One region of the Halomonas sp. TP35 genome, then DNA from elsewhere that is predicted to be linked to it. Evidence: predicted binding sites of a transcription regulator. Region 1 holds the regulator's gene; the other holds the start of a gene.
The links. Region 1 encodes LexA, which represses DNA repair genes until DNA is damaged. Its sites were predicted from a motif close to TACTGTNTANNTANACAGTA; they were not measured.

Region 1 (7,378 bases):
TGGTTTTGGTGGCATCCAGGCCTGGATGCGGCACAACGCTATTCTGATTAACGATACAGGGCGGTTGAGGGTGGCGGGCTTCGCAGCGCAGTCCCAAGTGGTCCATAACGATCATGTCGCCATTAACGGGTGCTAAAGGTGCGCTGATGCCCAAGGAGTCTGCAATCGCTTGGTGGGCCTGCTGATGGCGCGCCTCGCCGTGCACGGGGATCAAATATTTGGGTCTGATCCACTGGTAGAATTTGACGAGTTCTTCTTGCGAAGGGTGGCCGGTGGCGTGCAGCTCAGGATGATTAACCTCATCAAAGATCGTGACCCCAAGTTGGACCAAACGTTTTTTGAGCTGATCAATGGGGCGTTCATTGCCGGGGATAGCTTTGGCAGAGAAAATGACGTTATCGCCAGGCTCAAGGTCAATAAACGGATGGCGCCCTTGAGCAAGTCGTTGCAGTGCTGCACGAGGTTCACCCTGGCTACCTGTGGCGATAATCACCACTTCATCGGGGGGCAAATAGCCCAAATCATGAGGGGGGACAAGCGCTGGAAAGTCATCCATGTAGCCAAGCCCGCGTGCAATGCTCACCATGCGCTCCATGGATCGTCCCATCAAACTGACCCGACGGCCGCATTGATGAGCCGCCCGGCCAATGGCTAATACGCGTGCCAGGTTGCTTGCAAAGCAGGAGACCACGACGCGGCCCTTGCATTCATTCAGTGTTTTAGAGAGCGCTTTAGCCACATCGCCTTCACTGCTGGAGTGGCCAGGCAGAGGGGCATTGGTTGAATCACCTACTACTAAATCAATCGGGGCAAGCGCTCGAAATTGCGCCGCGTTGATGGGCGTGCCAATCAGCGGCTCTGGGTCCAGCTTCCAATCCCCTGTGTGCATTATGCGGTAGTCGCCCATCACAATGACCAGTGCGCAGCTTTCAGGGATCGAATGGGTAACCGGCAAATAGCGCACCGAAAAGGGCGCCGTTTCCATTGCTTCGCCCGGCTCGATAATCTTAATCGCGGCGCTACTTAGTTGGTGTTCAGCGAATTTTGCGCGTAAGAGGCCTGCCGCAAGTGGGGTGGCATAGATAGGGCAGTTCCACTTGGGCCATAGCCAAGCAACCGCGCCAATGTGATCTTCATGGCCATGCGTTATAAATAACGCTTGGGGTGTTATGCCCAGCGTCTCGGCGGTGCCCAGGTTAGGTACCTGAAGGGGCGAGTTAGGCAAATCCTGGCGAATCATCATGCCGCAGTCGACCGCGATCCAGTGATCGTCGTATCCATACAGCGTTAGATTCATGCCAATTTCACCACACCCACCCAGCGGTAGTAGGCGCAGGGGAGGGCGGCGGCGAGGGCGAAGTTGAACGCGTGGTGGATGCATCGGTTATGAAAAGCCTAAAAAGTAATGTCTTAACTATACGGGAAGGCAGGGGCGGCTAACAATGACCCCCGACATTAGATAACGGTGCTTCGTTAACGGGGTTCCGGTACACTAGGCGGCCGTTATTTACGACGTTGCTATTTAGCCGCTATTTGCTGCGCCATTACGCTAAGTCACTCGTATTTCGTAGTTCGTCAAGAGTACTTCACATGTCTCATTATTATCGTTTAGTCGTTTCCTGCCCCGATCAGGTGGGTATTGTTGCCCGTGTGTCTGGTTTTATTGCTCAACAAGGCGGCTCTATCACTGAAGCCAGTCAGCATTCTGACTTGCAAACAGGCCGCTTTTTTATGCGTTATGAGATATTGGCCGATTCGCTTGGCATGTCCGTTGAAACATTACGCAGCGCCTTTGAGCCAATTGCTCAAGAGTTTTCCATGCAGTGGGCGCTGATGGATACCCAAAAGCGTCGGCGAGTCATACTCATGGTCTCTCGTGAGTCTCACTGCCTGGTGGATTTGCTTTACCGTTGGCAGGCAGGTGAGCTGGATTGCGACATAGCCGGTGTGATTTCTAATCACGAAGACATGCGTTCAATCGCTGAGTGGTACAGAATTCCTTATCACCATGTGCCGGTGGACCCGAATAATAAGGAAGCGTCGTTTGCTCAGGTGCAGGAGCTTATCGATAACGCGCGAGCGGACTGTATTGTATTGGCGCGCTACATGCAGATTCTGCCCCCGTCGTTGTGTGAGCGCTATGCTGGGCAGGTGATTAATATTCACCACAGCTTCTTGCCTTCATTTGCCGGTGCCAAACCGTATCATCAGGCCTATGAGCGCGGTGTAAAACTGATTGGCGCGACGTGTCACTACGTGACGGAGGAGTTGGATGCAGGGCCGATTATTGAGCAGGATATTCATCGCGTGAGTCATTGCCATACGCCAACCGACCTGGTTCGCTTTGGACGCGATGTAGAAAAAGCCGTACTGGCGCGAGGCCTGCGCTGGCATCTGGAGGACCGCGTTTTGATCCACGGCAATAAGACGGTGGTCTTTAGCTAAGCGTTTTAAAAACTGTTGAAGCTGAATCAGTAACAAAACAAGGGGGTGGTCATGAAAAGGGCCACCCCCTTGATGCTTTTAAAATCCGATTTTACGCAAACGGATTATTAGCCCAGCGCTTGGCCATTACCGCCACGGATGACGCCTACACCTACGCCTTCAATATCCAGTGATTGGGTTCGCAGGTCGATTTCAATCGGTGCAAAATCAGCGTTTTCTGCAATCAACATTACCTGATGCCCTTGGCGTTGAAAGCGTTTTACGGTTACTTCATCTTCCAGCCGCGCAACGACGATTTGCCCGTCACGTACACGATCAGTGCGGTGCACCGCTAGTAAATCGCCTTCCAGGATACCCACATCCTTCATGGATAAACCGCGTACCCGCAGGAGATAGTCGGCTTTAGGGGTGAAATATTCCGCGGGTAGCGGGCAGTAACGGTCAATATGCTCCGCTGCAAGGATCGGGCTGCCAGCGGCAACTTCACCAATAACCGGCAAGCCCATCGGCGGAAGATCATTGTTGTTGGCCGCAGCGGTGGCGGGTAATTCGCTAACGTCCTGCGCTTCCTGGTTGGGGAGGCGAATTCCCCGCGACGTATTGCGAATAATCCGGATCACGCCTTTACGCTCAAGAGCACGTAAATGCTCTTCAGCGGCATTGGGGGACTTAAAGCCCAAGGCCTTGGCAATTTCGGCGCGGGTGGGAGGGTAGCCGAATTCACCCATGGTTTTTACTATAAAATCAAAAACATGTTGCTGACGTGCTGTGAGTGGCCGCGACATACCAAACTCCATAAACAATAAAAGACAGTCGGTATCTGTCTGCTTGATCAGTATGTGTTTAAGTATACAGTATGTTGCTCTATCCAGTACATGGTTAAAAAAGCAGCTTGTTAAAACACTGACTGTCACCGGTAAGACGTTTGAATTAACGCTAATGCGCAGGGTAACCAAATAAAAAATCGGCTAATAAGGGTGATTGAGCCTGATTAAGATATGACTTACTATTCTGTCATGTTTTAAACACTCGTTTCTTCGGAGGCCATAATGGCACAATCTGACACGGTGTCGCGCATCCTGGATACCGCTGAGGTGCTGTTTGCAGAGCGTGGCTTTGCTGAAACGTCACTGCGTAACATCACCAGTAAAGCGCGGGTAAACCTGGCGGCCGTTAATTATCATTTTGGTTCCAAGAAAGCCCTCATCCAAGCCGTATTCTCACGCTATCTAGACCCGTTTACTCAGCGTTTTCATGGTGCGCTCGATGAGCTTGAAGCCCGCTATGTCGATAGCCCCATCCCCCTGGAAGAGCTGCTTGAAACAATGGCCACCACGGTGCTAGCGGTGCCTGCTGAACGCAATAGTTTGAAAGTCTTTATGCGCTTATTGGGGTTAGCCTATAGTCAAGCGCAAGGGCATTTACGGCGCCATATTCAAGAGCAATATGGGGATGTGTTTACCCGTTTTACCGGGCTTGTGCGTAAGGCGACCCCTGATTTACCCGATGCCGAGCGTTTTTGGCGGCTGCACTTTATGTTGGGTACGGTCATATTCACCTTGTCAGGGCTGGATGCGCTACGTGATATCGCCTCCAAGGACTATCAGGAGCAGGTGACTGTGCGTGATTTAGTGCGGCGCCTGCGTCCTGTGGTCGTTGCCGCCATGAATGCTCCACTGCCGCAAGAGGTTGAAGGAGCGCAGCATGCGAACGCCCCTGTTAGCTGAGTTGCCACCTAAAAAAGACGGCTGGATCGAAATTGATACCAGCGCACAAATCCTGCGCTGGTGGCAGGGTCAAACACCAGGCTTTGAGTGCGCTATCTCTACTGGACGCGCTGGCGTTGGCCAGCAAGATGGAAGCGGCCAAACACCGCATGGCTGGCACTATGTTCGCGCGGCAATTGGCCACGAACAGCCGGTCAATGCCGTATTTAGAGGCAGGCGTTTTACCGGTGAAATTTTCTCAAGTGACTTGGCCGACGCTCATCCGACACGTGACTGGATTTTGACGCGAATTTTATGGCTTTGTGGGTTAGAGCGAGGATTTAACCGCGCAGGTTCCGTCGACTCTCAGCGCCGCTATATTTATGTACACGGAACGCCGCCCGACCAACCGATGGGCAAACCTGCTTCACATGGCTGTGTTCGTATGCGCAATGAGGACCTGCTTTATATCTTTGAGCGCGCCGTGCCTGGAACGCCTGTTTGGCTACATGGCAGCCGTCCGTAGTGGCCTTATGCAGAGGCTTTTTTGACTCTGTGCGTTGATCGTCTAAAATCATCGGCCCTTTTGTTGGATCCCTGCTAATGACTCAACCTATTGGCCCGGTCATGCTCGACCTGGAAGGGCCTGAATTATCCAATGCTGAAAAGCGCTTGCTGCTTGAACCCGCTGTCGGTGGCGTGATTTTGTTTGCCCGTAATGTGGAAGACGCCTACCAGGTGCGCAAGCTGTGTAGCGATATAAGGCGCATACGGGGCGATCTTTTATTGGCGGTTGACCAAGAGGGTGGCCGCGTACAGCGTATCAAACAAGGGCTTACCCGCTTACCAGCCATGGCCCGGATTGGCGAGCGTTATGCCCAAGACCCGGAAGAAGGCCGCTCTCTCGCCATAGACGCAGGTTGGTTGCTTGGCATGGAAATGGCCGCATGTGGGCTGGATATCAGCTTTGCGCCAGTGCTTGATGTGGATAGCGGGATTTCTAGCGTCATTGGCGACCGTAGTTTCAGTGGTGACCCAGAGCACGTTGCTCAATTAGGCGCCGCTTTTGTTGAGGGCTTGCATCAGGCGGGCATGGCCGCTGTGGGTAAGCACTTCCCTGGCCACGGCGGCGTAGCCGCGGATTCCCATGTCGCACTGCCCATTGATGAGCGTTCAATGGAGGCAATTAAACAACGCGACCTTGTCCCCTTTGCACAGCTAGCTTCCCAGCTGGATGGCATCATGCCCGCGCATGTCATTTATCGAGCGTTTGATACACGCCCGGCGGGCTTTTCGCCCAGTTGGTTGGGTATGCTGCGTGAATCGCTGGGCTTTAAAGGCTGTATTTTTTCAGATGATTTAAGTATGGCAGGTGCTCACGAAGCGGGTGAGCCACGCGAGCGTGCCGCTGCTGCACTCGCCGCTGGCTGCGATATGTTGCTGGTGTGTAACGACCGTACCGCTGCGCTTGAGGTTGTTGAAGCCAGCCAAGGCATCGCCAATAAGCGTCCCGCGAAACTCCGCTATGGCCGTGCACGACCTGATTTGGATGCGCTGACCGCGCTGGGGCGTTGGCGACGTACGCATGCCAGGCTAGAAGCGCTGGCGGACTGCCCTAGCCCCACCTGATTTTTCTTTTCGCAATATTGCTACATGTTTTGGGAGTTACCCCATGTCCAAATTGGATAAAGAAGCGCTTGAGTCATTGGACTCAATGCGCCAGCTAATGGAAACAGCAGACTGCCTGATCTCTCAGGAAGAAGTCGAGCGGGCGCTGGATCGCATGGCGGAAGCAATTACTGAAGACCTGGGTGACAAACTGCCGGTTTTTTATTGTGTGATGAACGGTGGCTTGATTACGACCGGGCATCTGCTGACCCGATTGGGGTTTCCGCTGGAAGTGGACTATTTGCATGCCACGCGTTATCGCAACGAGTTGCGCGGTGGCGAGCTTTTCTGGCGTGTATCGCCTGAAATTCCCATGGCCGGACGTCACGTCGTTATCGTGGATGACATTTTGGATGAAGGGTCGACGCTCGCCGCGATTCTTGCTTACTGTAAAGAAGCTCAGGCAGCCAGCGTTACGACTGCCGTCCTGGTGGATAAGCAACATAACCGAAAAGCGGTGCCGGGCCTGAAAGCTGATTACTGCAGCCTGGAGGTCGCGGACCGCTATGTGTTCGGTTTTGGTATGGACTACAAAGGTTACTGGCGTAACGCCCCGGGTATCTTCGCCCCCAAAGGCATGTAATTTTTAGCTTTGTTATTTAATGCTGGTTTAGCGGGGGGAGAAGCGCCTCGCTAAGCCTGTCTCGGCAATCATTCGTGTCGAAATTTCTTCTACTGAAAAGCGCGTCGCATCAATAAACGGAATATGCATAATTCGGTAAAGCGCTTCGGCCTGTTCGACTTCCTGCAAACACTGATCCATTGAGCTATAGCGACTGTTCGGCCGACGCTCATTGCGTATGGCGGATAACCTGCGAGCATCAATAGTCAACCCAAACAACTTGTGCCGGTGCGGTGCTAACACCTTGGGCAGCTTGAGCGTGCCGTCTTCGTCAAGGTCGTCCTCGGTAAGCGGGTAGTTGGCCGCTCGAATGCCAAACTGAAGCGCCAAATAAAGCGACGTGGGTGTTTTGCCGCAGCGCGATACGCCCACTAAAATAATATCGGCTTTGTCGTATTGATGCGTACGGGCGCCATCGTCGTTATCAAGTGCGAAGTGTACCGAATGAATCCGGTCCATATAGACATCGTCACTGCCAATCGAGTGAGTTCTTCCCACGCTGTAAGAAGAGTGGGTGCCTAACTCCTGCTCCAGGGGTTTCAAAAAGGTAGAAAAGATATCCACCTTGAAGCCCGGCGCTTTGCGAATCACATCGCGTATCTGCTGGTCAACGATGGTATCGATAATGATCGGTTGTTGCCCATCTCGAGCGGCAGTGGATTCAATAATCCGGGCAAGCGCTTCCGCTTTTTCAAGCGTATCGATATAAGGCTTGGTCAGCATGTTGATCTCAATATCGCTGAACTGAGCCAACAGGCTTCGACCTAAACTCTCGGCCGTAATACCGGTACCATCGGAAATAAAGAAAGCTGTCCGCTTCATAATCACGCCCGTCAATTAAATAATAGATACGCTATTGTGTGCCGAGCATTCGCTAAGCACAACGCCCCAAGCGACTACATAAATCGCCCGTATACGCCTTATGTTGTAAAAATCC
Region 2 (7,378 bases), on a different contig from region 1:
CCACCTTCGGTAGTATGAGCACCTTGGTGGTGTTTGTCGCTTTTATACTGAGTTATATGGGGGTTGAAGCGTCGGCTACCCATGTCAATGAGATGAAAAACCCCGGTCGTGATTATCCTCTCGCCATGTTGTTTCTTATGGTTTCTGCCATTCTCTTAAGTTCACTCGGTGGGTTGACAATTGCGTCTGTTATTCCTCACGAGCAAATCAACTTATCTGCGGGCGTGATGCAAACGTTCAGTGTGTTGATTAACCACTTTGGCAGCCATTTTGAATGGGCTATTCGGATTATTGCTGCGCTGCTGTTGCTGGGTGTGCTGGCTGAAATAGCCGCATGGATTGTTGGACCATCACGCGGTATGTTGGTAACCGCGCAGCAGGGTATCTTGCCGGCGCGTTTTGCTAAAGTAAACAAGAACGGCGTGCCGGTGGCGTTGGTTATTTCTCAGTTAATCATTACAACTATCGCATTGATTGTTTTGACGAATACGGGGGGAGGAAATAATATGTCCTTCCTGATTGCGCTAGCGCTAACAGTCGTTATCTATCTGTGCAGCTACTTTATGCTATTCCTGGCTTACATTACCCTTGTTCGAAAACAGCCTGAAAATCAACGTACCTTCAATATCCCAGGCGGTAACAAAATAAAAATTGCTGTTGCAGTGGTGGGGTTACTTACTTCTTTAGTTGCTTTTGTCGTCTCCTTCTTTCCTCCCACGGGGTTGCCAGGAAAAGAGTCTAACGAAGTTTATACCGGTTTGCTGATCGGCTGTTTCCTTGTAGTGCTAGCGATTCCGTTTATTATTTATGGAGTGCATAATAAAAGCGCTGCGCCAAAAAACCTTAAACTACACCACATCAAGCCCCATACAGCGCCCGAAGGTCACTACTTTATTCATCCCAAAGCCCGCAGTACGCATCACATCGTTGTTGATGGAGAAAAACTGCATTGATGAACCATGAAAGGATGTTTAGAAATGTGGTCCATTAGATTTTAAGCAGAGCTATGACGAATAGCGAAAAACAACAGTATTAATCACTCAGGCATTTGTTTGGCACTTTCAGTAAGCTGGGAGTATGTCAGGCAAATGCCTTTTTCATGGGCTTTAATAAAAAAGATCGCCCTGAGCGTTGGGCGGGCGAAAGTCTCGGGTATTCAGCCCTTGCTCGGAACGAGATTGAAAGTTCCACTGGCGGCTGGCGCGATTAAAGCGTTGTGCAATCATATCGGCAAAAATACCTTCGCCGCGAAAGCGCTTACCGAACTGAGCGTCGTAGGCCTTGCCGCCCCGGCATTGGCGAATTAGGCTCATTACTTTGGCCGCACGCTCTGGGTAATGGGCTTCCAGCCAGGCTTCAAAGAGTGGAGCGACTTCATGGGGCAAGCGCAGCAGCATCCAGGACGCCGTTCGTGCGCCAGCACGGCTGGCGGCCTCAAGAATCCGCTCTATTTCATGATCTGTTAATCCGGGGATGACCGGAGACACAAGCGTCCCGACGGGAATGCCTGCAGTATTAAGCTCACGGATAACTTTTAAACGCGCTTGAGGAGAGGCCGCACGAGGTTCCAGCGTGCGTTTCATATTGGCGTCCAGGCTGGTCAGGCTAATAAATACGCGCACCAGGCGGTGTTCGGCCATCTCAGCCAGCATATCCATATCCCGTAACACTAACGTGCTTTTGGTCACAATAGTGACTGGATGGCGGCAAGCCAATAATAGCTCAAGCAACTGGCGCGTTAATTGGCGCTTGGCTTCTAGTGGCTGGTAACAATCGGTATTACCAGAGAGATTGATTGGTCGGCAGACGTATCCAGGCTTGCAAAACTCCTCACTTAATCGCTCAACCAGGCCATTTCTTGCAATCAGCCTGGTTTCAAAATCAAGCCCCGGCGACAGATCCCAATAGGCATGAGAAGGGCGGGCATAGCAGTAAACACAGCCATGTTCACAACCTCGGTAAGGGTTCAATGAGCGATCAAAAGGTAAGTCTGGCGACCGGTTCCAGGAAAGCGCACTCTTACTGGTTTCTTCGCGTACTTCAGTTGCCCGTGTGGGGGAAGTCTCTTCGCGCCACCATCCGTCGTCTTCTGCCACGCTATGGGTTGGGGCAAAGCGGTTGTGCGGGTCATAGGTTGCCCCGCGGCCTTTGTGCACGGTGGTCCGTATTGGTGATTTGCCGAGAGACGCCATACGTCTGCCTCTTTCTATATTGGTGTATATATATACAGTATATGTGTTGTGACCAAGCGTGCAAGCGTTACTCAGGCGAAACCCACAATGAACAGTTTTACGGATCGGCTGCTGATTGCGATTCATGGTTATTAGAAATAATTGACTTACCTTTATTAGCATTCATGAAAATGACATTTTTAAGCGCTACGATTTGTTGGATATCGAATTAGCTAAATTTATTTTAGGGATGAAAATGAAAAACTTTACGCGCAATGCACTCACGTTGGCACTGGCATCGGTCATGGTTACGCCGGTATTAGCGCAGGAAAACACAGCTAAGAACGTTATTTTGATGATCACCGACGGCACCGGTATCGAGACGTTCCGTGCGGCAAGTTACTTCCGTCACGGCGCGCTGGGCCATGAAGTTTATGATGAGTTTGACACACAGCTTTTCATGGCAACGCATCCGTTAAACACCTCTACCACACCCACCAAGAGTGATGACGGTACGGTTACGTTTGAACCAGCCGAGCTCTGGAACGACGAGGTGGTAGACACCGTTTACGAAGGTAGCCTGGGTAACTACAAGGGCTACTTTGCCGGTTACGACTACGCTCGGGCTGATTACACCGACAGCGCTGCAGCGGCAACGGCGCTGGCTTCAGGCCATAAGTCCTATAACAGCGCCATCAACTGGTCCAACGATGATGAACCGCTTAAGCATATTGGCGAATACACTGTTGATAGCGGCCGCGCTCTGGGCGTTGTCTCATCGGTGCAGGTTTCCCACGCGACGCCTGCCGGTTTCATGGCCCATAACGTAAGCCGCAATGACTATAGAGCCATTGGCCGCGAAATTGTCGATTCTGGCCTTGCCACTGTCGCCATCGGTACCGGACACCCCTATTACGATGCAGCCGGCGAGCATGTCGATAACCCCGGTGAGAGCGATTTCCGCTTTATCGGTGGCGAAGAGACCTACCAGCGCTTGGTAGGCGGCGAAACGGATTACGCCTTTATCGAAAGCAAGGACGATTTTGAAGCTCTGGCTGCTGGTGAGTTGGATCTTCCCAAGGACAAAGTACTGGGCCTGGTGCAGAACATTCAGACGCTGCAATACAGCCGCCCCGGCGTAACCGGCGGTAATCTACTGGATACGTCACCAAGCCTTGCCACACTGACGGGCGGCGCTTTGAACGTGCTCAGCGCCAGTGAAAACGGCAACGAAAATGGCTTTTTCCTGATGGTTGAAGGTGGCGCTGTGGATTGGGCTGCTCACGCTAACAACCTGCCGCGTATTATCGAAGAGCAAATCGACTTCAACGAAGCTGTGGAGGCGGCCGTTGAGTGGGTAGAAAACAACAGTTCCTGGGACGATACCTTGATCATTGTAACGACTGATCACGGTAACGGTTTGCTTCAAGGTCCTGACTCTGATGTGAATGCCTATAGCCCGATCGTTAATCAGGGTGCTGGCGCGCTACCCTTGGTACGTTGGCATTCCGATACCCACACGCGTGAGCTGGTACCGTTGTATGCCCACGGCGCGGGCGCTGAGTTCTTCTTCGACATCGCTCAGGCAGAAGGCGGTCTTTCCCGCTATGAAGTAGACGAAGACAGCCACTACTGGATCGACAACACCGACGTATTCCGCGCGGGCCTGAACGCTTTCGGTATCGAAGCTGAGTAAATACCCACGTATTGCAAGTACAACAGAGCCGCCTTCGGGTGGCTCTGTTCCGTTGGTAACCACTGCCTGATATCACTTCGCCAACTATCAATCCACTCACTACCCCGAAAAGAGTCAGATATGAAGCTTCGTAACACTCTTTCACTGCTGTTATTGACAACACTAGCCAGCACGCCAGCATTTGCACTTAATGCTGAACGCGCGCCCACCGCCAGTGGTCACGCCTACGCTGAGCCTTATAAAGCTGTTCGCAAAGAGGGCGTTTTACATATTGAAGTACGTTTCGTGACGGACTACCCTGGTTACTCTGGCGAGATCATTTATGAAGATATCCCGCTAGATCGAATTGACGGGCAGATCTACGCCGAGTTCGGCGACCAGTCGTTCTCGCTGCTGCGTGAAGATGGAGGTGTGGTCGCGCCAGACAACTTGCGGCTGAGCTTTAACTACGAACCAGACAAGAACCCACGCGTAGGTACCTGGAAAGCCGATTTTGTCGCCCCCATGCACGACGTTAACGAAGTCATGCTATTCATGCCTAACGTTGCGCCCATTGGTCCGATTGTCATTCGGGATCGTTAAACAACCGGTTCTACATTCGTCCGTTATACAGAGTGTAGCCGTACTGCTTCATTGCCTTGGTAAGAAATTACCAAGGCAATGTTGTATCGGGTGCCAGGTTTTTGGGCCAAATTTGGCTTATGCTGGAGGTTTAAATGTAAGGTAAGCCCGTGAAACCTTTCTCCATTCTTTTGATTCGATTACTCGCTATTTACCTCGCCATTACGCCTTTGCTACGCGCATCTCCGCTGCTGTTTAGTCCAGGCTACGATGCGGAGCTAGCCCAGTGGCTGCCATGGCTCGCAGCCACTGCTGTTCTTCCTTTCATCGCGGGTATCGTACTGTGGTTTTCTGCGGTAACGCTGGCCAATAAATTTCTTGGAGAAGAGCGTGCTGAGCCTGCTTTAACGATTGCCGAGGAGGGCTTGGTACGCGCAGGCAGCTTCTTGATCGGTGTGTATCTTTTCGTTCAGCATTTGAGCACAGCGATTGGCCAATGGGCGTGGGGAGGCATAGTGGCCTACGGCTCGCTAGCAGTGGTTGTACTCAGCATCGGATTAATACTCGGTACCCGCTTTTTAGGCAAGCTGTATAGGTGGTTGAAGTATTTCGAGTAATTTTGAGAAGGGGCGGCTAGTAACGCACAGTTTTCACGTAAGTACTTGGATTTACGCCTGATCCAAGAAGCCTATAAAAGAGGATGTTGAATTGGTAACGAGTAATCAACCTGTCGCTCTGATGATCATCGATATGCAGCGGGGTATGAGCGACCCTGCCGCTGGCGAGCGCAATAACCCTAATGCGGAAGAAAATATCCAGCGCCTGCTTACAAAGTGGCGTAGTACATGCTGGCCGGTGGTGCATGTACGGCATATCTCTCGGACCCCCGGCTCGCCGTTCTGGCCGGGACAGCCCGGCGCAGAGTTCCAGCCCGCACTAGTCCCGGAACCTAAAGAGCACGTAGTGGAAAAGAACATACCCTGTGCGTTTACCCACTCAGGCTTAGAGCGCTGGCTTCACGCTCGCGAGATCAAGCGGCTGGTTATCGTCGGTGTAAGTACCAGCAATTCGGTTGAAGCCACCGCTCGCACAGCCGGTAATCTTGGCTTTGATACCCACGTCGTCGCCGATGCCACGTTTACCTTTGCCAAGCAGGACTACGCAGGCGCTTACCGTACGGCGGATGAAGTGCATGCTATGTCACTGGCGAATCTGGAAGGGGAGTATGCGGTAATTACACGCGCTGATGAAGTGCTGTTAATAGTTAGTTAACTCAAATAAAGTTCATGACTTTGTACACTACAACAGCGCCCATAACCTGTACTCATGCTAGTACATAGTCAAAGTAACATTGCACTGCGTGCCTTTTCAGCAACTGTACTGTGAACGAATGACCGTAGGGCAACGAGCGAATGCTCACACTTCCACACTAATGCTACCCATGACTACGCTGGCACTGTTCACGGTAGTAGGTAGCATTTGGCCTAGCGAAGAGTAGAGTGCATTGGAGGTTGACTGGGCCAGTATACGGTCAAGCTTGCTCATATCTTCTTCCGCCTTTTTAAGCTCTCGGCGGGCTTCTTTATCCTCTTGACGTAGGCGAATCTTTAGCTCGTTCATCGCTTCCTGAAGCTCTTTTTTTGTATCGATCAAAATACTGCGCAGAGCGTGTTCGCTGGCGCTAATTCCTTGAGAACGGCGATCATCTTGCGGTTGCAAAGAGGTGATTACGGCCTTTGGCGCGTCATTGGTCGTGGTGGCTGCACCCTGCGCTTGCTCGCTCTGCTCATCATCCTGGTTCGCCATGGTCGCCTCCGCACTGGCGAGCGTCGCGTTGGCGGCTTGAGCGTCAGCTTGTGTATCGGCGCTGCTGTTTTCAGCACTGTCAGAAGAAGCGGTAGGGGTGACACTGCTTGTTGGCTGGGCGCTCGTTACTGTAGGCGTGACAGAAGGGCCAGCACTACCACCGCCGCTATCATTTAATTGCCGCGCTGCCACACCTAGCTCGCGGGCAATGCTTTTAAGCTCTTTAGCCATGGATTTGAGCTGTTCTGGTGATGCAAAGCGCATCATCGCTTTAAGTGTTTCTAGCCGCTGCTTTAAAAAGCCGACTTTCTGCGAAGCATTTTGCATCGCTGACTCTTTCGGGCTGGGCAGGGCCGCCAGTTGCTCAAACGCCTCTTTCTGCTTTTTAAGGCGTTTAGTCAGTGCATCGTCAGCATCCGGTGCTGCCACCATCGGGCTCTTTTGGCTTGCGACCCGAGACACCTTCAAAGCGGGAGACGATTCGTGACGGGTACCTATCAACATAAAATTGGAAAATCCGATCTTCATGGTCGATCCTTCGTTGTTATTAATAGACGTTATCGGCCATTTATAAGCTAACTTTAGTAAGGTTGAACTGGCTTGAGTGATCCGCCGCATAGGGTGATTGATAGGAGTAAGGTTCGGAATTTATGACGATGCCAACCAAAGATACGATTGTCTGGCAGCGGTTGGACCTGCCAGGACACGAGTTATGCAACGTGAGCAGCGGCGAAAGAGGCCACCTGCTGACAGGAACTTCCATCTTCGTAGCCGAGGGCAACAAGTGCTTGCTCTCCTACAGAGTCGTGTGCGATGCGGCTTGGAAAACGCAAGAAGTGCATGTGGCCGGTAACATTAATGATGAGCCGATTGACGTGGTACTTATGGTCGAGCCTGGCAATGTGTGGACGTTGAACGGGGTTGAGCAACCTCAGGTTGAAGGGTGTATTGACGTTGATCTCGCCTTTTCACCAGCGACGAATTTGCTGCCTATCAGGCGATGCGATATGGCTATAGGAGACTCCGAGCAGGCAGTCGCTGCTTGGTTAACATTTCCAGAACTGACGTTAGAAAAGCTACCTCAACGTTACACCCGGCAATCAGAGTCAATATTTAACTACGTATCGAGCGGCGGTGATTTCGA

Region 2: ACT3RU_RS08615 (PA0069 family radical SAM protein) is a predicted target of LexA. The motif match lies at 2,213-2,232, and genes of this name have one in related genera.

The regions. Positions count from the first base shown of each region.
Region 1 covers NZ_JBQSUZ010000017.1:29,838-37,215, forward strand. Annotated here, with positions in the region: gene ACT3RU_RS15535 (ribonuclease J) at 1-1,297, opposite strand, end outside; gene purU (formyltetrahydrofolate deformylase) at 1,591-2,445, shown strand; gene lexA (transcriptional repressor LexA) at 2,553-3,230, opposite strand; gene ACT3RU_RS15550 (TetR/AcrR family transcriptional regulator) at 3,495-4,172, shown strand; gene ACT3RU_RS15555 (L,D-transpeptidase) at 4,150-4,677, shown strand; gene nagZ (beta-N-acetylhexosaminidase) at 4,755-5,780, shown strand; gene ACT3RU_RS15565 (hypoxanthine-guanine phosphoribosyltransferase) at 5,824-6,402, shown strand; gene ppsR (posphoenolpyruvate synthetase regulatory kinase/phosphorylase PpsR) at 6,430-7,263, opposite strand.
Region 2 covers NZ_JBQSUZ010000005.1:161,402-168,779, reverse strand. Annotated here, with positions in the region: gene gadC (glutamate/gamma-aminobutyrate antiporter) at 1-953, shown strand, start outside; gene ACT3RU_RS08615 (PA0069 family radical SAM protein) at 1,107-2,192, opposite strand; gene ACT3RU_RS08610 (alkaline phosphatase) at 2,428-3,867, shown strand; gene ACT3RU_RS08605 (hypothetical protein) at 3,988-4,449, shown strand; gene ACT3RU_RS08600 (hypothetical protein) at 4,599-5,045, shown strand; gene ACT3RU_RS08595 (cysteine hydrolase family protein) at 5,137-5,700, shown strand; gene ACT3RU_RS08590 (hypothetical protein) at 5,845-6,762, opposite strand; gene ACT3RU_RS08585 (putative glycolipid-binding domain-containing protein) at 6,885-7,378, shown strand, end outside.